3 regions of the Exiguobacterium alkaliphilum genome follow, and region 1 is predicted to be linked to each of the others. Evidence: riboswitches for the same ligand, from Rfam matches in the RefSeq annotation. Region 1 holds a riboswitch; each other region holds the start of a gene.
The links. A riboswitch is a leader RNA that binds a small molecule or an ion and turns the genes downstream of it on or off. The one in region 1 is predicted to bind thiamine pyrophosphate.

Region 1 (5,822 bases):
CAAGAATCCACCGCCGACGTCACCCATCTGGCCGGCATCTGACAAGAGCGCGACCGACAAGACGTTTCCGAAATAGCGGTAATACCAAGCGTCCGAGATGAGCAAGGTGCTATGTAAAAATAGCGAGGCGAGGAGGATCCATCTGCGAACGTTCGGTCGAACGAGTAATGCCCAGCTCGTCATCATGAGGATCATGCCGACGTTGACGAGGAAGAAGTGGAATGTGAATGCACTCGTCGTCAGCACGCTGAATAAATAGAGCTTGAGGAGCGAGAGAATCAAGTAAGTCCAATAATCGAGATATTTCATGCGTTGCCTCCAAGAAAACCAAGTTGGTTAAGTGTTCCTGTTTTCAAGTGGCCAAAAACATCACGGTGTACAAAAAAAGTGAGGCGCGTCGCCTCACTTGATTAAAAACGAGTCCCGAAGTTCGATGATCGTGCCTTCCGGGGCTTTTAATTTGCTTAAATAGCCGTCGACGACGAAGTAGATGTTGCCGCCCTGTTTCGGTAAGAACGGTACATCGAGCGCCTCGAGCCGTCGCACTTCTGTTTCGAGGTCGTCTACGTACAGAGCGAAATGGACAGGGCCGGCCACGTGTTTCGAATAGGGGGTCAACGTCTCGTCGACTTTTGCCGTCTGGAGCTCGATATAAAAGTCGCTGAGCTTGAGCCAGCTATTGAACGCCCGTGTATGAAAGTCAGGCGATTCCTGAACGAGTTCGAATCCAAGCGCTTCATAGAATCGTTTGGACGCCTCATAGTCGGGCGTTTGGATGCAGAGATGGTGGATTTGTTTCATCGTATCACTCCTTTCTTTTAGTTTAGCGAATCCATATTGGAAACGGAACTTTTCATGGGCAAAGGGCGTATAGGATACCGGGGAGGCGAAAGGATGGATACGGAAGTGTTAACGATTCAACCGGTTGATAACACGAACCGGGACGCCGTCATCGGCTTGACCGTCGCTGCGGAGCAGTCCCGCTTCATCGAAACGAATGCGGAATCGCTTCGCGAGATGGAAGTCGACGTCAAATACGCGTGGCAGTGCTATGCGCTTTGTCTCGACGAACGACCGGTTGGCTTCATGATGATTGGGGCGGAGAACAAAATCGACCGCTACGTGTGGCTCGACCGTTTTATGATGGATGCGCGTGAACAGGGAAAGGGGCTCGGAGCTTGCTTTCTACAGTTGGCACTCATCTTCATTCAAGACCGATTCGACGTGGATGACATTGTCCTCAGTTTACACGCGGCAAATGAACCGGCGAAGCGGTTTTATCAGCGAGGTGGATTCGTCGATAGCGGCCGCATCGACGAATGGAACGGAGAAGCGATTTGGGTGTATCACGTCAAACAGGGACAACCGTCATGAGGCGGTCGTCCCTGTTTTCGTTGTGGTCGCTTTAACCGAATTCCCGGCCATGAAGAAACAGATGATGGCGATGAAGCCGAAGAGCGGGATGAACCAATTTTGCGCCAACAGATCCATGACGGTCGGTTCCTCAGGCCAAACGCCTGTAGCGACCAAGGCGTGCCAACGCGTATACGCCGCGATACGCTCTAACGTAAATAAAAGGGCGGTGATCACAAGAGCAGTCGCTCCAATCAGCCCTAACTGTAATCGAGTCAATCCAGGCACTCCTTCCGAATGATATACCCTTATTTTACCATTGTTTTGAATGGAAAGGAGAGGCCAAACGACTCAATTATTGTTTGAGAGCAGGACGCAATTGCTTAACGCGAGCGAGCACAATCCAGCCGAGTAAGGCGCCGGTCACGCTCGAAGCGAGAAAGGCCGGGAAAAAGAAGAACGCGCCGAACTCAGACCCCATCAAGATTTTCGCGTAAGGCACGGCGATGAGCGAGGCGATGACCCCTGTGCCAATCACTTCACCGATTGCGGCGAAGGCGACGCGGTTCGTCTTCATATAGAAGATTCCGGCGAGAAGTGCACCAATCATGCCGCCAGGGAACGCGAGTAGGGAGCCGGTACCGGTCATGACCCGTACGAGTCCGGTCACAAAGGCGACGAGGACGGCACCGAGCGGGCCGACGGTAACAGCCGCGATGACGTTCACCATATGTTGGATGGGGAAAGCCCGGGCGACTCCGGTCGGAATTGAGATGAACAGTGAGCCGATGATGGCGATGGCGACGAGCATTGCCATCCAAGTGAGTTGTTGAATACGCATGGATCAGTCTCCTTTCAAAATGAAAACGCCACTTCTCCAAAAGGAAAAGTGGCGTGGAACAGACGAATCCCATGCCACTTCCCTACGCTGGTATGAGCCAGATCAGGTTCAAAGGGTCCGGCGTTTGCCGTCTCAGCCCGAAGGCTCCCCTAGTGGTCGTTTATTATATGGAGTATACCATATCGTTACAGCAACAGTTCCTTCAATCGTGGCCGGATTACGAAATAGACGATGCCACTGAAAAGAACGTATAAAAGAAACGAGAAGCCGATGTTTAGAAGCCATGGGATTGTGCCCATGAACACAGTGGCAGCCGCCGACAGGAACCAATTGAGTGAAAGCATGAGCCCGACAAAACTGAGCGACATCGTTGTAGCGTAGGCGCCGATGCGACTTCGGAAGACGCGCTTGACGAGTAGGCCGATACAAAGGCTGACGACGGCAGTCGCTCCTAGCAACATATACAGAATAGTATCAACCGAATATGGATATAAGGAATAGGCGAAAGCCATGGGATGTCCTCCTTTAGAAGATGGGATGAACCCCGAAGTCACCGGGTATGAATGTTCTCAAGCAGATGGTTGTAATCCGTTTCGTTCCAAAACAGCGGAGCGATCGATTCCGGTCCTTTGAAGATTTCACCGTCTCGGTCATAGACGATGGCGTAACCATCCTCGACTTCAAAGACGATTAAATCCGCGGTAACTTCGGTCACGCCGTCCCCGGCGATAATGACATCCTCAAGCGGCTCGCGGGCGATTGATACGCCCCATTCGTCGAGCTCGACGATGAGCGCAGACGTATAGGCATGCCGATTATAGATTGATTGAAACACATCTTGTGTCAACGTGACGTCTTCCGGTGGGGCGCTCGTCCCATATTTCCGTTTCTCGATTTCCTCGACGAACTGTAAGAACGACGTTTCTTGCCAAAAGAGCGGCGCAATCGCTTCCGTCCCGTTCGCAATCCACCCGTCCTCGTCTTCATACACCGTGGCGTACGTTCCATCGTCGAGTTGGAACGGATAGACGTCTGCATAAGTGTGGTGGATGCCGTTACCAGTAATGACGACCCGTTCGAACGTCTCACGAAATGGCGTGAGTCCGTTCGCCTCGAGGGTTTCAAGTAATTTTTCGGCGACTTCGTGTTGGTCGAAGACGTCCTTGAAGTCCTCCCGTGTCCATTCGCTCATGATTTCTGGCCCAGGTTCGTTCGAATCCGCTGGAATGACCGGCTTTTCGATTGGATCGGTACAGCCTGCGAGTAACAGTAGGCCCAACCCGAATATAAATAAACGTGTAATGCTGCTCACCCTTTAATCATACAAATTTTACCTATTATGAAGAAGCGTAGCATGGATGGAAACGGATGAGAACCTATACACGTTTTCGTTGGGGGTGTAGTAAGGCGTGAGGCGGTCAGGTTCACTGAACAGAATCTGTACGACTGAACAGGGAACTGTCGGATTTTGGCGAACTGTTAAAGCAAACGAGCTATGAAGGAGCGATTACGATGCCAAAACGAAAATTTGCCAATCGACGGGACTGGGAGCGGATTCTTGAGCACCGCTATGCCCAGATGGACGTCCATGACGAACATTTCTCAGGGACGGTCGCCTTGTTTCAAATCGATGCGGTCCGGGCCCCGCAGTATAAGCAACATAACGGAGAGGAATTCATCGTGGCCGACGTCGGCTATGCGTGGCTCCAATATTTCCCGGACAATGAACCGTTCGGAGTGACGGTCATGTTTAATGACACGGGCCACATCGTCCAGTGGTACATCGATATCGTCGAGGCGATTGGCTATGAGGACGGAATTCCCTATATGGACGACTTGTTGCTCGACATCTTGGTCTTCCCGAACGGGGATGTCGTCCGGAAAGACGAGGACGAGTTTGAAGAAGCGAGGCTGACTGGCGAGTTGACGCCGGAGCTCGTTGCGAAAGGATGGCACGATTTTGAAGAGACGCTCAAGCGGATCGAACGAAACGACTTCGTCTACTTTGACCTTGCACAAGGGCATTACGAGACATTGAAGCAAATGCTTTGAACGCGCGGCTTCCTTTGATACAGTGAAAGAAAACCGCAGGGGGATCAATTATGAGACAGATTGACATCGATACGTGGCCACGAAAGAAGCATTACGAGTTTTTCAAGGCGTTCGCCGCCCCGCACTTTAACGTGACGGCGACGCTCGACGTCACAAAATTACATACGCATGCGAAGACAACCGGACAATCGTTTTTCAAGCTGTTCTTGTACGGCGTGGTCAAGACGGCGAACACGATTCCAGAGTTTCGATACCGGATGCGCGGAGAGACCGTCGTCGAGCATGACGTCGTCCATCCGTCGTTCACCGTCATGATGGACGGGGACGTGTTCAACTTTTGTACCGTCTCGTTCAAAGAGTCGTTCCCCGCGTTTATGGAAACTGTTGCGGCACGAATGGAGGAGGCGAAGCGAAACGTCTACGTCGGAGACGAGGAGTCGGATGATTTGCTCTTCATCACGAGTGTGCCGTGGGTGTCGTTCACGAGTATCAGCCATCCGATCAACGACGAGAAGCACGATAGCGTCCCACGCATCGCCTGGGGAAAGTTCACGGCAACGGGTGACCGAATGATGATCCCACTCTCCGTCCAAGCTCACCATGCCCTCGTCGACGGGGTGCACGTCGGCCGGTTTTACGAAGCACTGCAGACGTGGCTCGATGAGTTGAGCGACTTGCAAGTGCCGGTCCGTACGGAAGAGAAAGGACTCGACGAGGCGATTCGCCTCCGGGAGAACGGGGAGCTCGAACGTGCCAAACAACTGCTCCTCGTGTTGCTGCGTCAAGACGAGAAGAATCCGCGCCTGCACGCCCATTGCGCCTGGTGTTATGACGCACTTGGGGAAGAGCGACAAGCTGTCCCACACTACGAACGGGCGATTCGCCTCGGCCTCGCCGGAGACGAGTTACGGGAGACATACATCGGGCTCGGCAGCACGTACCGGGCGCTCGGCCGCTACGAGGATGCCGAAGCGTTGTTCACGAAAGCGATTGAACAGTTTCCGGACATCGGGGCGCTCAAAGCGTTCCAAGCGATGACCCGTTACAACCTCGGACGTCACAGTGAAGCGACCGGCACGTTGCTCGAACTGCTCGCAAACCCGAATCCGGATGACAGCATCAAACGGTATCGTCGCGCCATCGCGTTTTACGCGCGTAACTTGGACGAGACGTATGACTAAGGAGAACCGAATGATCACACTGCAACCAATCACAGACCAAAACTGCTATACGTGTTGTCAGCTCACGTTGAGTGACGCGTAACAGACGTACATGGAACCGAACGCGATTTCCTTGCTATAACCGACGGGGGACGACTCGGCACCGAACCGATCGTCGTCGGCTATCATCCTGATAACATGGGCGTGCATCGAGTATATGAACGCTTGGGCTTTGTCGATGAAGGCAATCGCTTCGGGCAGGAGAGGGCGGTCGTTCGCCGTATGTGAACAGATGACATTCCGTCATCTGTTTTTTTTTTGCAGGCAAATGGATTGACCGACGCTTTTCCTCGTGTTATATTTATCTCGAATTAAAGATATTTAAATTTAAAGTATTGTTTTCTCTCAGCAAAGGA
Region 2 (5,822 bases), 1.3 Mb from region 1:
AGACGACCCGATTCGACCGATGGACTTGAACCCGAAGATTCCGCAAGCGCTCGAGAACTGTATCATGCAGGCGCTCGCGAAATCGCCTGGCGCACGACACACGTCGGTCGCCTCATTCAAGAAAGACTGCATGACTTCACTCGATCCGGCGCGCGCGAACGAGCCGAAACGAGTGAATGCGGAACAAGATGCGTTCGACCAGACGCTCGTCATGGCACCGGTCGTCGCGGAAGAGACGACGCCACCGAGCGAGCAGCCGTCGAAACCGGTCGCACCGGTCGAACCGAAACCGGACGCCAAGAAGCCGAAGAAACGCAAATGGTGGCTCTGGTTATTGCTCGCGCTGTTACTCATCGGCGGTGGAATCGGGGCGTACGTCGTCGCAGACGAGATGTCACGGTCCGTCGTACCTGACGTCGTCGGAATGACTGAAGACGAGGCGACGACAGAACTCGAGGCTTCGGGCTTCGTCGTCGATGTGACGGAACGGGCTAGTGACAACATCGAAGCTGGTAACGTCATTTCACAAAATCCACCGGCCGGACGGAAGCCAAAACGCGGTACGACGGTCACGCTCGTCGTCTCGGCAGGGAAAGAGACGGTCCGGATGCCGGACGTCGAAGGGTTGTCCCAGTCGGCGGCAGAGCGAACGTTGAAAGACTTGGACTTCACGGATATCGACATCCAAAAAGAAGCTTCGGAGACGGTCGATAACGGAGATGTCATCTCACAATCGCTCGCTCCGGGCGAAGAAGTCGTCCCGTCAGAAGTGACGGTCACGCTCGTCGTGTCGACGGGCAGCAATAAAATCGAACTTGCCAACTTGGCCGGTTACACGTTCGAAGAAGCGACGACGTACGCCGAACAAAACAACTTGAAAATCGTCAAGCGTGACGAGTATTCGACGAGCGTACCTTCGAACCAAATCATCCGCCAGCTGCCGACAGCAGGCACGGCCGTTGACCCAGGTACGGAATTGACGGTCATCGTCTCGCTCGGTGTCGAACCGACGGATGCGTCCATCGAACGAGAAGTGAGCGTAGAGATCGAACCACCGGCAGATGGCGAGACGCCTGATCCCGTCGAGGTCGTCATTCGGACGGTCGATGCGCGTGGCGAGATTGAAGTGCTCCGTGATAAGATAACGGAGACGACGACATACTCCTATACGCTCGTCATCGCGCCTGACGAAGTCGGGACGGCGACGATTGAAGTCGATGGGGAAGTCGTTCGGACCGACTCGGTCACGTACGCCCAAGCGAAGGATGCACAATAACAAAGAGGTGGCGTGCGCGTCACCTCTTTTTCTAGGAGGAAACAGGATGAAAGGAACGATCATTCGCCTACAAGGCGGTTTTTACGATGTCATGACAGAAACAAAGCAAGAGATTCGCTGTCGTGCACGCGGAAATTTCCGTAATCGCAACATCTCGCCGGTCGTCGGAGACGATGTTGAGATTCAAGATCAAAAAGACGGGACCGGCTACATTTTAGCCGTCGACGAGCGGTCGAACCACCTCGTCCGACCACCGATCGCCAATATCGATCAAGCGTTCTTACTGTTCTCGGTGAAGGAACCGGCGTTCTCGTATCACTTGCTCGATCGTTTTCTCGTCTTGATTGAATCGAAACAGATTCATCCGATCATCGTGTTGACGAAGATGGACCTGCTGAATGAGGATGAGATGGAAGCAATTGAACAGGCGGCTTCGCTCTATCGGTCGATTGGCTATGACGTCATCGAGACGTCGACAGAGAAAGGGTCTGGGGTCGAGGCGATACGGGACTTGTTCGAGGCGAAGACAAGTGTATTTGCGGGCCAGACCGGTGTCGGGAAGAGTTCACTGTTGAACGCCGTCGCGCCAGATCTTGAGCTTGCGACCGGGAAAATCTCGAAGTCGCTCGGCCGCGGGAAGCATACGACGCGTCATGTCACGCTGATTCAACTCGGCGGTGGTCTCGTCGCCGACACGCCTGGCTTCTCAAGCCTCGAGTTCCCACAAGAGCTCGAAGCGGAAGAGTTGCGTTGGTGCTTCCCCGAGTTCGTCGAACGACATGACGACTGCAAGTTCCGGGGCTGTGCCCACGTGAACGAGCCGGGCTGTGCCGTCAAGGCGGGCGTCGAATCGGGCGAAATCGCTTCCACTCGTTACGACAACTATGTTACGTTTATGGAAGAGATTAACGATAGACAACGGAGGTACTGAACTGATGATTAAAATTGCACCATCGATTTTAGCGGCGGACTTCGCCAACCTAGAAGCAGAAGTGAAAGCGGTCGAGACGGCCGGGGCCGATTATATCCATTTTGACGTCATGGACGGACAGTTCGTCCCGAACATCTCGATTGGCTTGCCTGTCCTTTCGAGCTTACGTCAAAAGACCGACATGGTATTGGACGTCCACTTGATGATTGACCAGCCGGAACGGTTCGTCGATGATTTCATTAAAGCGGGAGCGGACATCGTCACGATCCACGTCGAGGCGACGAATCACGTACATCGCGTCTTGCAACAAATCAAGGCGGCCGGGGCGAAAAGTGGGGTCGTCTTGAACCCGCATACGCCAATCAGTACGATTGAGCATGTCGTCCAAGACGTCGACATGGTGCTTCTTATGACCGTGAACCCGGGCTTTGGGGGGCAGGCGTTCATCGAGTCGGTCGTTCCGAAAATCGCGGCACTCCGCGAGATGCGTCAAGCACGTGGGCTCGACTTTGAAATCGAGATTGATGGCGGCGTGAACGCGACGACGGCGAAACTGTGCATCGACGCAGGGGCTGACGTCCTCGTTGCGGGCTCGGCGATTTACAACGAACCGGACTATAAAGCAGCAATCGATGGCATTCGCAACGCATCTCGTGTATAATCGAGGATAGAACAACAAATATTGTCGCAAGGGGTGTCACATCTGTGGCTGAGAGGCATGCGCTAACCCTTTGAACCTGTTCCGTTCACACGGACGTAGGGATGTGGCGAAAATGCACGTTGCGAATCCAAGCAGCATGGCGTTTACGTCATGCTGCTTTTTGTCGTTCTTTACGATAAAGGGGGAAATGGAAAATGAAACAAAAATTAACACTACAGGCGCTGATTGAGATTTCACTCTTCTCGGCGCTCGCCTTGATCTTTGATTTGCTCATGCCGTATCGGATGCCGCAAGGTGGGTCGATCACACTCGTCATGTTGCCGATTTTCGTGATGGCGTATCGCCATGGATTAAAAGGCGGTCTCGCGACCGGCGCGCTCGTCGGGACGCTCCAACTGCTGTTCGGCGCCTACATCTTCACGCCGGTCCAATTTTTAGTCGACTACACGTTCGCGTATGGCCTCGTCGGGATGGCGGGCGTCTTCGCCGGACAAGTGAAACGGGCCGCCAAAGACGGTTCGAAAAAGACGCTCGTCCTCTATTTGGTGCTCGGGGCGCTCCTCGGTTCGCTCCTCCGTTACGCCGCGCACGTCCTGTCGGGAATCGTCTTCTTCGCCCAATATGCGGAAGGGCCGGTCGTCGCCTATTCGCTCGGCTATAACATGACGTATATGCTCCCGTCCTTCTTGATTGCGACGATTGTGCTCGTGCTCTTGTTCACGACGGCGCCGCGCTTCGCGACGCTCGCCACGCGGGACGTCCGCTAATGCGTGTCTTGATTGTGGCGGCTAGTCCGTCACCCGTTCCGTCTCTTCCCGACGACGTCGATTACGTCATCGCCGTCGACGGGGGTTACGCGACGCTCCTCGCCCAAGGGATTGAACCGAACCTCGTCGTCGGCGACTTCGATTCGTTCACGGGAGTCGTACCGGATGAGGCGTTACGCTATCCGTCTGAAAAAGACGTGACCGACCTCGAGATCGCCCTCGAGGCGGCACGCGGGCATGGGGCTGACGAGATGCTCGTCTACGGAGCGCTCGGAGGCAGGCTCGACATGACGCTCGGGAACATCGGGTTGCTCGAGGCTTACCCGGAGATGTGTCTTTATGCCGACGGCCAAATCGTCTCTCTCGCACGGGAGGGCCGACACGCGCTTGCGCGGCGTGACGACCATTATTTGTCGCTCATTCCATGGAAGCGGGCGAACGTCACGATCCGTGGCGTCAAATACCCGCTCGACCGTCACGACGTCGTCAGCCACGAGGCGTTGACGATTTCAAACGAGTGGGACGCAAAAACGGCAGAACTCGTCGTACATGACGGTATGGTCCTCGTCTTGTACGTCAAAAAATAAGCACAAAAAAAATCCCATCGGCGCATGCCGCTGGGATTTGTTTCGTTCGTGTATAAGATTATACGCGTTCAACGAGACCTGATTTAAGAGCGCGAGCTGAAACCCAAACGCGTTTCGGTTTACCGTCAACGAGAATACGAACTTTTTGTACGTTTACACCCCAAGTACGTTTCGTCTTGTTGAGTGCGTGCGAACGGTTGTTACCTGACTTAGGTGATTTACCTGTTACGTAGCATTTACGTGCCATGCGTTTCCCCTCCTTTTTTATGTGGGTTCGTCCTAATAGACACTCGTTTATATTAGCACGGGTTTTTTCCCGATGCAACTAGAAAATAATAGTATGACAAGAAAAAAACTTGACATTACTGGTAAGGATTTTAATAATGGATGAGGGTTACGACCACAATTGACCGAGTTTAGGAGCAGGTCCTTTAAATAACGAGGTAGATATTGTAGAATGTAGTGAAGGAATCATTCCGAATGAAGGAGGCTACTCCATATGGCAATTGATATGAAGACAACATATGGCAATATTGACATTACGAACGACGTCGTGGCAACACTCGCGGGTGGCGCGGCGATGGAATGTTTCGGAGTCGTCGGCATGGCGTCTCAAGCTCAATTGAAAGACGGAATCGCGGAACTATTGAAACGTGAGAACTACGCGCGCGGTGTCGTCGTACGACAAGATGGTGATGATGTACATATCGACATGCACATTATTGTCAGCTACGGTACGAAAGTGTCAGAAGTAGCATATAACGTGCAAAGTCGCGTGAAGTACACGCTCGGTGAAACGTTAGGATTAAACGTTTCGTCAGTAAACATATTCGTCCAAGGCGTTCGGCTGACGAATGACTGACGGAAACGGAGGAGGATTTGGTGTGGGTTTAAAACGTCTAGATGGATTGGTGCTCGCGAACATGATTGCAAACGGAGCAGCCAACTTAAGTCAAAATGCGGATTACGTGGATTCGCTTAACGTTTTCCCGGTCCCAGACGGGGATACAGGAACGAACATGAACTTGACGATAACGTCAGGAGCGAAGGAAGTCGCGGCACTCAACACAAAGAACGCGGCCGACGTGTCGGCGAAATTTGCGCGCGGGTTATTGATGGGGGCGCGTGGGAACTCAGGCGTCATCTTAAGTCAATTATTCCGTGGATTCGGCAAGTCGATTGAAGGCAAGTCAGAACTCTCGACTCTCGATTTCGCAGAAGCGCTCAAACGCGGTGTCGATACGGCGTATAAAGCGGTCATGAAACCGGTTGAAGGAACGATTTTGACGGTCGCCCGTGAAGCGGCAGACGAGGCACTCGTCGCGGCCGAGTCGACAAGTGACTTCAACGAGTTGATGGAGCGAATCGTCGCCGAGGCGAAAGCGTCGCTCGATCGCACACCGGACTTGCTTCCGGTATTGAAAGAAGTCGGCGTCGTCGACTCTGGTGGACAAGGGTTACTCGTCATCTATGAAGGGTTCCTTGCCACGCTCGAAGGGAAAGAACTTGAAAAACCGCACACACCAGTCATGGACGCGCTCATCGAAGCCGAACATCACGCCCATGCGGCCCAAGGATTCATGTCGACCGAAGACATCGA
Region 3 (5,822 bases), 1.2 Mb from region 1:
AACTCGCCATCACGACCGCGCGTGAAGGGATGGATGACGAGGCGCTCGAAACGTATCCGGATGCCGGGTCGGTGTTTAAAATCGATACGGAAGTGAAAGGGATGCCACTTTATCGTTTCGGACGTTAAGGAGGGAGAATCATGGTGAAACGCATGCTCGTTCGCGTAGGAATCGGTCTCGCGCTCGCGGCGGTGGCGCGAGTCGGGGTGAAGAAGTACCTCGACGACCGCGAGACGAACGATCATTCTTACCTCGAACCGAAATGGGACGAGACGCCGAGCGTCGACGCGGACAAAGATGAGGATGAGGTCGGCTTGACGCAGCTCGATTCGATTTATCGGGCCGAGTGGCAGGCGAACGCTTATCCACGCTCAGAGGCGGAACGGAAAGCACTCGAAGAATAGCCATGCCTGAAACACGCTCCTTGCGAGCGTGTTTTTTTGTTGACAAGATGGTCAATCCCGTTCATTATCTAAAAAGTAATGATTACTATTTGGGGGCTGTTAATGATGAAACGAATTCCAATCACCGTGTTGTCAGGCTATCTTGGGAGCGGCAAGACGACGTTAATGAACCATATTTTAAACAATCGCACCGGCAAGAAGTATGCCGTCATCGTCAATGATATGAGCGAATTGAATATCGATGAGCGTTTAATCGAACAAAGTGGATTTTCGCGGACCGATGAGAAGCTAGTCGAGCTGTCGAACGGTTGCATCTGTTGCACGCTCCGTGAAGACCTCCTCGAGGCGGTCCAAGAGCTCACGAACGACCGTGAGCTCGATGGGATCATCATCGAGTCGTCCGGCATCTCGGAACCGATTCCCGTCGCGCAGACGTTCACGTACGCCGATGATGCGCTCGGTATCGATTTGACGAGCCGTGTCTACATCGATGCGATGGTGACCGTCGTCGACGCTTACCGGTTCTTGAAAGATTTCAATTCCGGCGAGTCGCTCCATGAGCGGAAACAGGCGATCGATGAGACGGACGTCCGCGAAGTCGTCGACCTGCTCGTCGACCAGGTCGAGTTCGCCGATATCATCGTCCTGAACAAGGCAGACCGGGTATCCGAGACCGAGCTGAACGAGATGGCAGGTTTATTGAAGACGCTCAACCCGTCAGCAAAACTGTTGACGTCGGTCCATTCGAACGTCGATTTGACGGAACTGCTAGACGTCAACCTGTTCGATTTCGAGCAGGCGATGCATTCGGCCGGCTGGATCCAAGAGCTTGAGGCGGAAGAACACACGCCGGAGACCGAGAAATACGGCATCAGCTCGTTCGTCTATCGTCGGCGTCGCCCGTTCCACCCGGAGCGGCTCCACGCGTGGATTGAGCAGTTCCCAGAGGAAGTCGTCCGGGCGAAAGGGTTCCTTTGGATCGCCTCGCGCAACGACATCGCCTGCTTGTTCTCCCAGGCCGGATACGCCTCGACGCTCGAGCATGCCGGACGCTGGCTCGCGACGCTCCCGGAAGAGGAGCGGCGCTTGATGTTCGCGGCAGAACCGGAGCTCGCCGACGACTACATCGAACCGTACGGCGACCGCCAGACCGAGCTCGTCTTGATCGGGCAACGGATGGACCGCGCGACCGTCGAATCAGCGCTCGACGCCTGCTTGTTGACAGATGCCGAGATGGCGCTCGACTGGGCGACGCTCAAAGACACGCTCCCAGGGAACGGTGTCGTCACTTTCTCATAAACCGTTTACAAATCGAGAACGGTCGTCTATACTGTTCCTTGCATGACCAAACCGCATACATTGGACTACACTAGGGGTGCTTCGGCTGAGATGTGAGCATGGCTCCAATCCCTTATGACTCGATCCGGGTAATACCGGCGTGAGGAAGTGTGGCACTTTTTCTGATGGATTTTATTGGACGAGTGGCCGCATTCTCATGGATGCGGCTTTTTTGTGCATATAGAAAAAGGGGGAATACAACATGAACAACCAATGTGGAACGAGCCCGATCGTCGGGTTCCGCTTTACACTGAGCCCGATGACGTCCGATTTCGTCAGCGTCATCAAAGGGGCATTGAACGAGACGGACTTACAGAACGTCTGGCGTCACACCGACGACGTCTCGACGGTCATCCGGGGACGCAGTGAGCATGTGTTCGATGTGGCCAAAGCCGTCTTGTCGCATGCGACGAAGACAGGGACGCACGTCTCGATGAGCGGGACGTTCTCGGTCGGTTGCCCGGGTGACACGATGGGGGACAACTTGCTCGACGTGACGAGCGAGCCGGCGAACGGTAAGGTCGCGACCCAATACGTCTCCTCCCAGTTCGCACTTTATCCGCTCGGGGACCTGAATTATATGGACATCATCTATGAAGAGATCGATTTCGCGAAAGCGCGGGGCGTGTTCAACGAGTCGATGCATTACGCCTCCGGCATCCACGGCGACATCGAGCCGGTGTTCTCGTTTTATGAGGCGACGTTCGACCGGGTACGGGCGAAGATGAGCCACGTCGTCATGACGGTGACGTTCAGTGTGAACAGTCCGTCACATGAGGGACGACACGATGCTTAAATCGTGGAAGTTAAAAGAGATCGTCTTATTGTCAATTTTATCGGTCGTCTTCGCCGTCGTCTATTTGGCATTCGTCCACATCGGCAACTTGTGGGCCGGCCTGATTGGACCGATCGCCTATGAATGGATTTTCGGGATTTGGTTCATCGTCTCGATTATCGCGGCGTATATCATCCGAAAGCCCGGTGCGGCCTTTTTGTCTGAAGTGCTCGCGGCGACGATTGAGATGATGATCGGGAACGCCATCGGGCCACGCATCATTCTCGTCGGGATCATTCAAGGGCTCGGGGCCGAGGCGGCATTCGCCGTGACCGGCTACAAACGATACGACCTGTGGGTGCTCATGCTCGCCGGGTTCGGTGCGGCCGTGACGAGTTTCGCATATACATACGTCATGGGAGGCCTCGCAGCGCTCAGCCCGACGTACGTGGCGACGATGTTCGCCCTGCGCGCGACGAGCGGCATGCTCATCGCAGGTCTCGGTGGCAAAATCTTGAGTGACTTGTTGCTCAGGACGGGGGCGCTCGAAGGTTATGCACTCGCAAGGCAAGGACGCGTCCATGGTTGAGGCGGAGCAGTTGACGTTTCGTTATCCTGGCAAGTCGAAAGACGTGTTGGCAGACGTCACGCTCACGCTCCGGGATGGACGGACGCTCATCAGCGGGGCGAGCGGGTCGGGGAAATCGACACTGTTCGCCATGATGAACCGGCTCTATCCGGACAACTGTGACGGCATCGTGACCGGAAGGCTCGACTTGTTCGACCGGCCGTATGACACGTACGCGGCCGGCGAGGTGAATCGTCGGGTCGGCACCGTGTTCCAAGACCCCGACAGTCAGTTCGTCATGCAGACGGTCGAGGAAGAGCTGATCTTTACGCTCGAAAACTTTCACGTCCCCCGCGAGGAGATGATGGGGCGCGTCGAGATGATGTTACGGACGTTGCGGCTCGACAATTATCGACATCGCCACATCCATGACTTGTCTGGTGGCGAGAAGCAGCAAATCGCCGTCGCCTGTGCACTGATTGGCCGTCCGGAATGGCTCCTCCTTGATGAACCGCTCGCCCATCTCGACCCGGAGACCGCGGCTCGGTTCGTCCGTTGGCTCGACGGCGTCGCCCGTAGCGTCAACGTCGTCGTCATCGAACATCGCCCGTACGTGTGGGGCGATTTCTTCGACCGGCAAGTCGAACTTATGGAGGGGCGAATCGTCTACGATGGACCGTTCGAGATGCGCCCCGACTATACGTTCGCACCGATTACGAGCGAAAAAGGGGAACACAACTTATTTCACATACCGAATTTAAAACGAAAAGAATTCGAACTCGCAGCGAGTGACTTGACCGTCGCCGAGGGAGAGGTCGTCGCCATCCTCGGTCGTAACGGGAGCGGCAAATCGACATGGCTCAGGAGTCTCGCCCGGAACCATCGCGACGTCGGGCTCGTCCCGCAATCGCCGGCACACCTGTTCGTCACGAGCGAGGTGGCGCACGAGCTCGCGTACGGACACGATCACCCGATTGAAGACGTGTTGACGCGGCTCGGTCTCGAGCGATTACATGACGCCCATCCGCTCTCGCTCAGTCACGGACAAAAGCGCCGACTCGCGATTGGCGTGATGTTGCTCTCTGGGAAACGACTCATCGCGTTCGATGAACCGACCGCCGGACAAGACGAGGCGTCGCTCGGTGCGCTTTATGACTTGATGGAAGAACGGGCACGTGACGGTCAGGCCGTGCTGTTCGTGACGCACGACCTCAACTTCGCCCGGGCTGCGAATACGTATTATTTGATGCACGACGGGAAGTTGAACGGTCCGTATGACGCATCGCTTTGGGAGCAGCCGGAACTCCTTCAGGCTCATGGGTTATGGATGGAGGGGATGGGATGACGTTTCATGAGATGAACCCGACGCTCAAGTTTTTGACCGTGACGTGCCTCATGTTCGGTCTCGCCTTCATGTACAACCCATGGACCCCGCTGCTCGTCTTTACCGGCACGCTCCTCCTGCAAACACTGTTCGCCGACGTGAGCTGGCGGCGGTGGGGACTGTTCATGATCCCGTTTCTATTGACCGCGATCGGGACACTCTGGACGACGCTCGTCTTCGGAAGAGAGGCGGGTGGGGCGGTCGTGTTCACGCTGTTCGGCAACGACGTGACGGAAGAGAACGTGCGCCTTGCCGTGACGCTCGCCTTGCGCGTCTTGGCGTTCACGGCACTCTCACTGTTGTTTACGCTGACGACGGACCCGAAGCGTTTCGTCTACAGCTTGATGCAACAAGGCAAGCTATCACCGAAGATCGCCTATAGCGTCTTCGTCGGATTTCGGTTCTTTCCGATTTTAAAGAGCGAACTGATCCAGCTCTATGAGACGCACGCGCTCCGGGGCGTCCGGCTCGAGACGCGACTCGACCACGTCCGACATGTCCCGAAGCTATTGATTCCGCTCCTGGCCGGTTCGATCCGCCAAGCCGAACGGATCGCCTTCTCGATGGAGGCGCGCGGGTTCACGGGGGAACGCCGCAGCACGTACGAGGTCGTCCCCGTCACGCGGAACGATTTCGTCTTGGCCGCATGTTTAGTCCTCTTGTTCGTTGTGAGTATGTGGGTGGGGATCCGTTAAAAAAACAGGACGACTCACTCGGAGTCGTCCTGTTTCGTTTCTTTGACGATACGGAACTTCGGTTTGATTGATTCGTTGTTGAACGGCTCGAGCACGGTGTTCTCGTTAGCCATTCGAATCTGTTGCGGTTCACCTTTGGCGGTCGTCCCGATACAGAACATGTTCGCCTCGTGGTCGGCGAAGAGCGTCTTATACGCGGTCGCGTGATGCATGAGCCGACCGGGCGATCCCCAGCCGACGATGACCATGCCCATGCTCTGTTCGACCTCGTCGAGCGTCTCCTCGACGTAATGGAAGTTCGTCTCGTCGAGTTGAGACTCGACGTAAGGCAGATTGTCGTTTATGGCGAGCGTCGGGACGAGACTGATGACGCGCACTTCCCGAATCGGTTTGTCGAGATGGTTGCGCATGAGCATGTAAGCCCGTTGCGTCGTCGTCCCAGACAAGAACGCGTCACTCATTCGAGGGGAATAGATGATGACGGCGCAAATCACGCCATCGACGACATCGGTGAACTCATAGGAGCGCATATAGCGTTTCGTCTTGTCGTCATTGAAGACCGACTTGACTCGAATCGTCACTTCCTCGATTTGTGTATTCATATCGTTTCCTCACTTCAACTAAAGATCAACGGTCACGTCAGACTCGCGAACCATTC

Region 2: linked by a shared signal. The riboswitch ahead of thiT (energy-coupled thiamine transporter ThiT) and the one ahead of thiW (energy coupling factor transporter S component ThiW) in region 1 are both predicted to bind thiamine pyrophosphate.
Region 3: linked by a shared signal. The riboswitch ahead of KB235_RS08700 (YkoF family thiamine/hydroxymethylpyrimidine-binding protein) and the one ahead of thiW (energy coupling factor transporter S component ThiW) in region 1 are both predicted to bind thiamine pyrophosphate.

What each region holds. Positions count from the first base shown of each region.
Region 1 is NZ_CP073101.1:496,630-502,451, forward strand. Features, by position in the region: gene KB235_RS02665 (LTA synthase family protein) at 1-309, opposite strand, end outside; gene KB235_RS02670 (VOC family protein) at 403-801, opposite strand; gene KB235_RS02675 (GNAT family N-acetyltransferase) at 895-1,374, shown strand; gene KB235_RS02680 (hypothetical protein) at 1,369-1,632, opposite strand; gene thiW (energy coupling factor transporter S component ThiW) at 1,709-2,194, opposite strand; TPP riboswitch at 2,257-2,355, opposite strand; gene KB235_RS02690 (hypothetical protein) at 2,380-2,706, opposite strand; gene KB235_RS02695 (hypothetical protein) at 2,745-3,506, opposite strand; gene KB235_RS02700 (ribonuclease FAU-1 family protein) at 3,707-4,246, shown strand; gene KB235_RS02705 (tetratricopeptide repeat protein) at 4,297-5,427, shown strand.
Region 2 is NZ_CP073101.1:2,133,232-2,139,053, reverse strand. Features, by position in the region: gene pknB (Stk1 family PASTA domain-containing Ser/Thr kinase) at 1-1,276, shown strand, start outside; gene rsgA (ribosome small subunit-dependent GTPase A) at 1,323-2,207, shown strand; gene rpe (ribulose-phosphate 3-epimerase) at 2,212-2,868, shown strand; TPP riboswitch at 2,888-2,987, shown strand; gene thiT (energy-coupled thiamine transporter ThiT) at 3,063-3,635, shown strand; gene KB235_RS11050 (thiamine diphosphokinase) at 3,635-4,222, shown strand; gene rpmB (50S ribosomal protein L28) at 4,281-4,469, opposite strand; gene KB235_RS11040 (Asp23/Gls24 family envelope stress response protein) at 4,722-5,084, shown strand; gene KB235_RS11035 (DAK2 domain-containing protein) at 5,107-5,822, shown strand, end outside.
Region 3 is NZ_CP073101.1:1,684,739-1,690,560, forward strand. Features, by position in the region: gene KB235_RS08685 (SMP-30/gluconolactonase/LRE family protein) at 1-128, shown strand, start outside; gene KB235_RS08690 (hypothetical protein) at 141-404, shown strand; gene KB235_RS08695 (GTP-binding protein) at 510-1,703, shown strand; TPP riboswitch at 1,766-1,866, shown strand; gene KB235_RS08700 (YkoF family thiamine/hydroxymethylpyrimidine-binding protein) at 1,945-2,538, shown strand; gene KB235_RS08705 (ECF transporter S component) at 2,531-3,106, shown strand; gene KB235_RS08710 (ABC transporter ATP-binding protein) at 3,099-4,430, shown strand; gene KB235_RS08715 (energy-coupling factor transporter transmembrane component T family protein) at 4,427-5,164, shown strand; gene KB235_RS08720 (DUF1643 domain-containing protein) at 5,179-5,766, opposite strand; gene KB235_RS08725 (lytic transglycosylase domain-containing protein) at 5,799-5,822, opposite strand, start outside.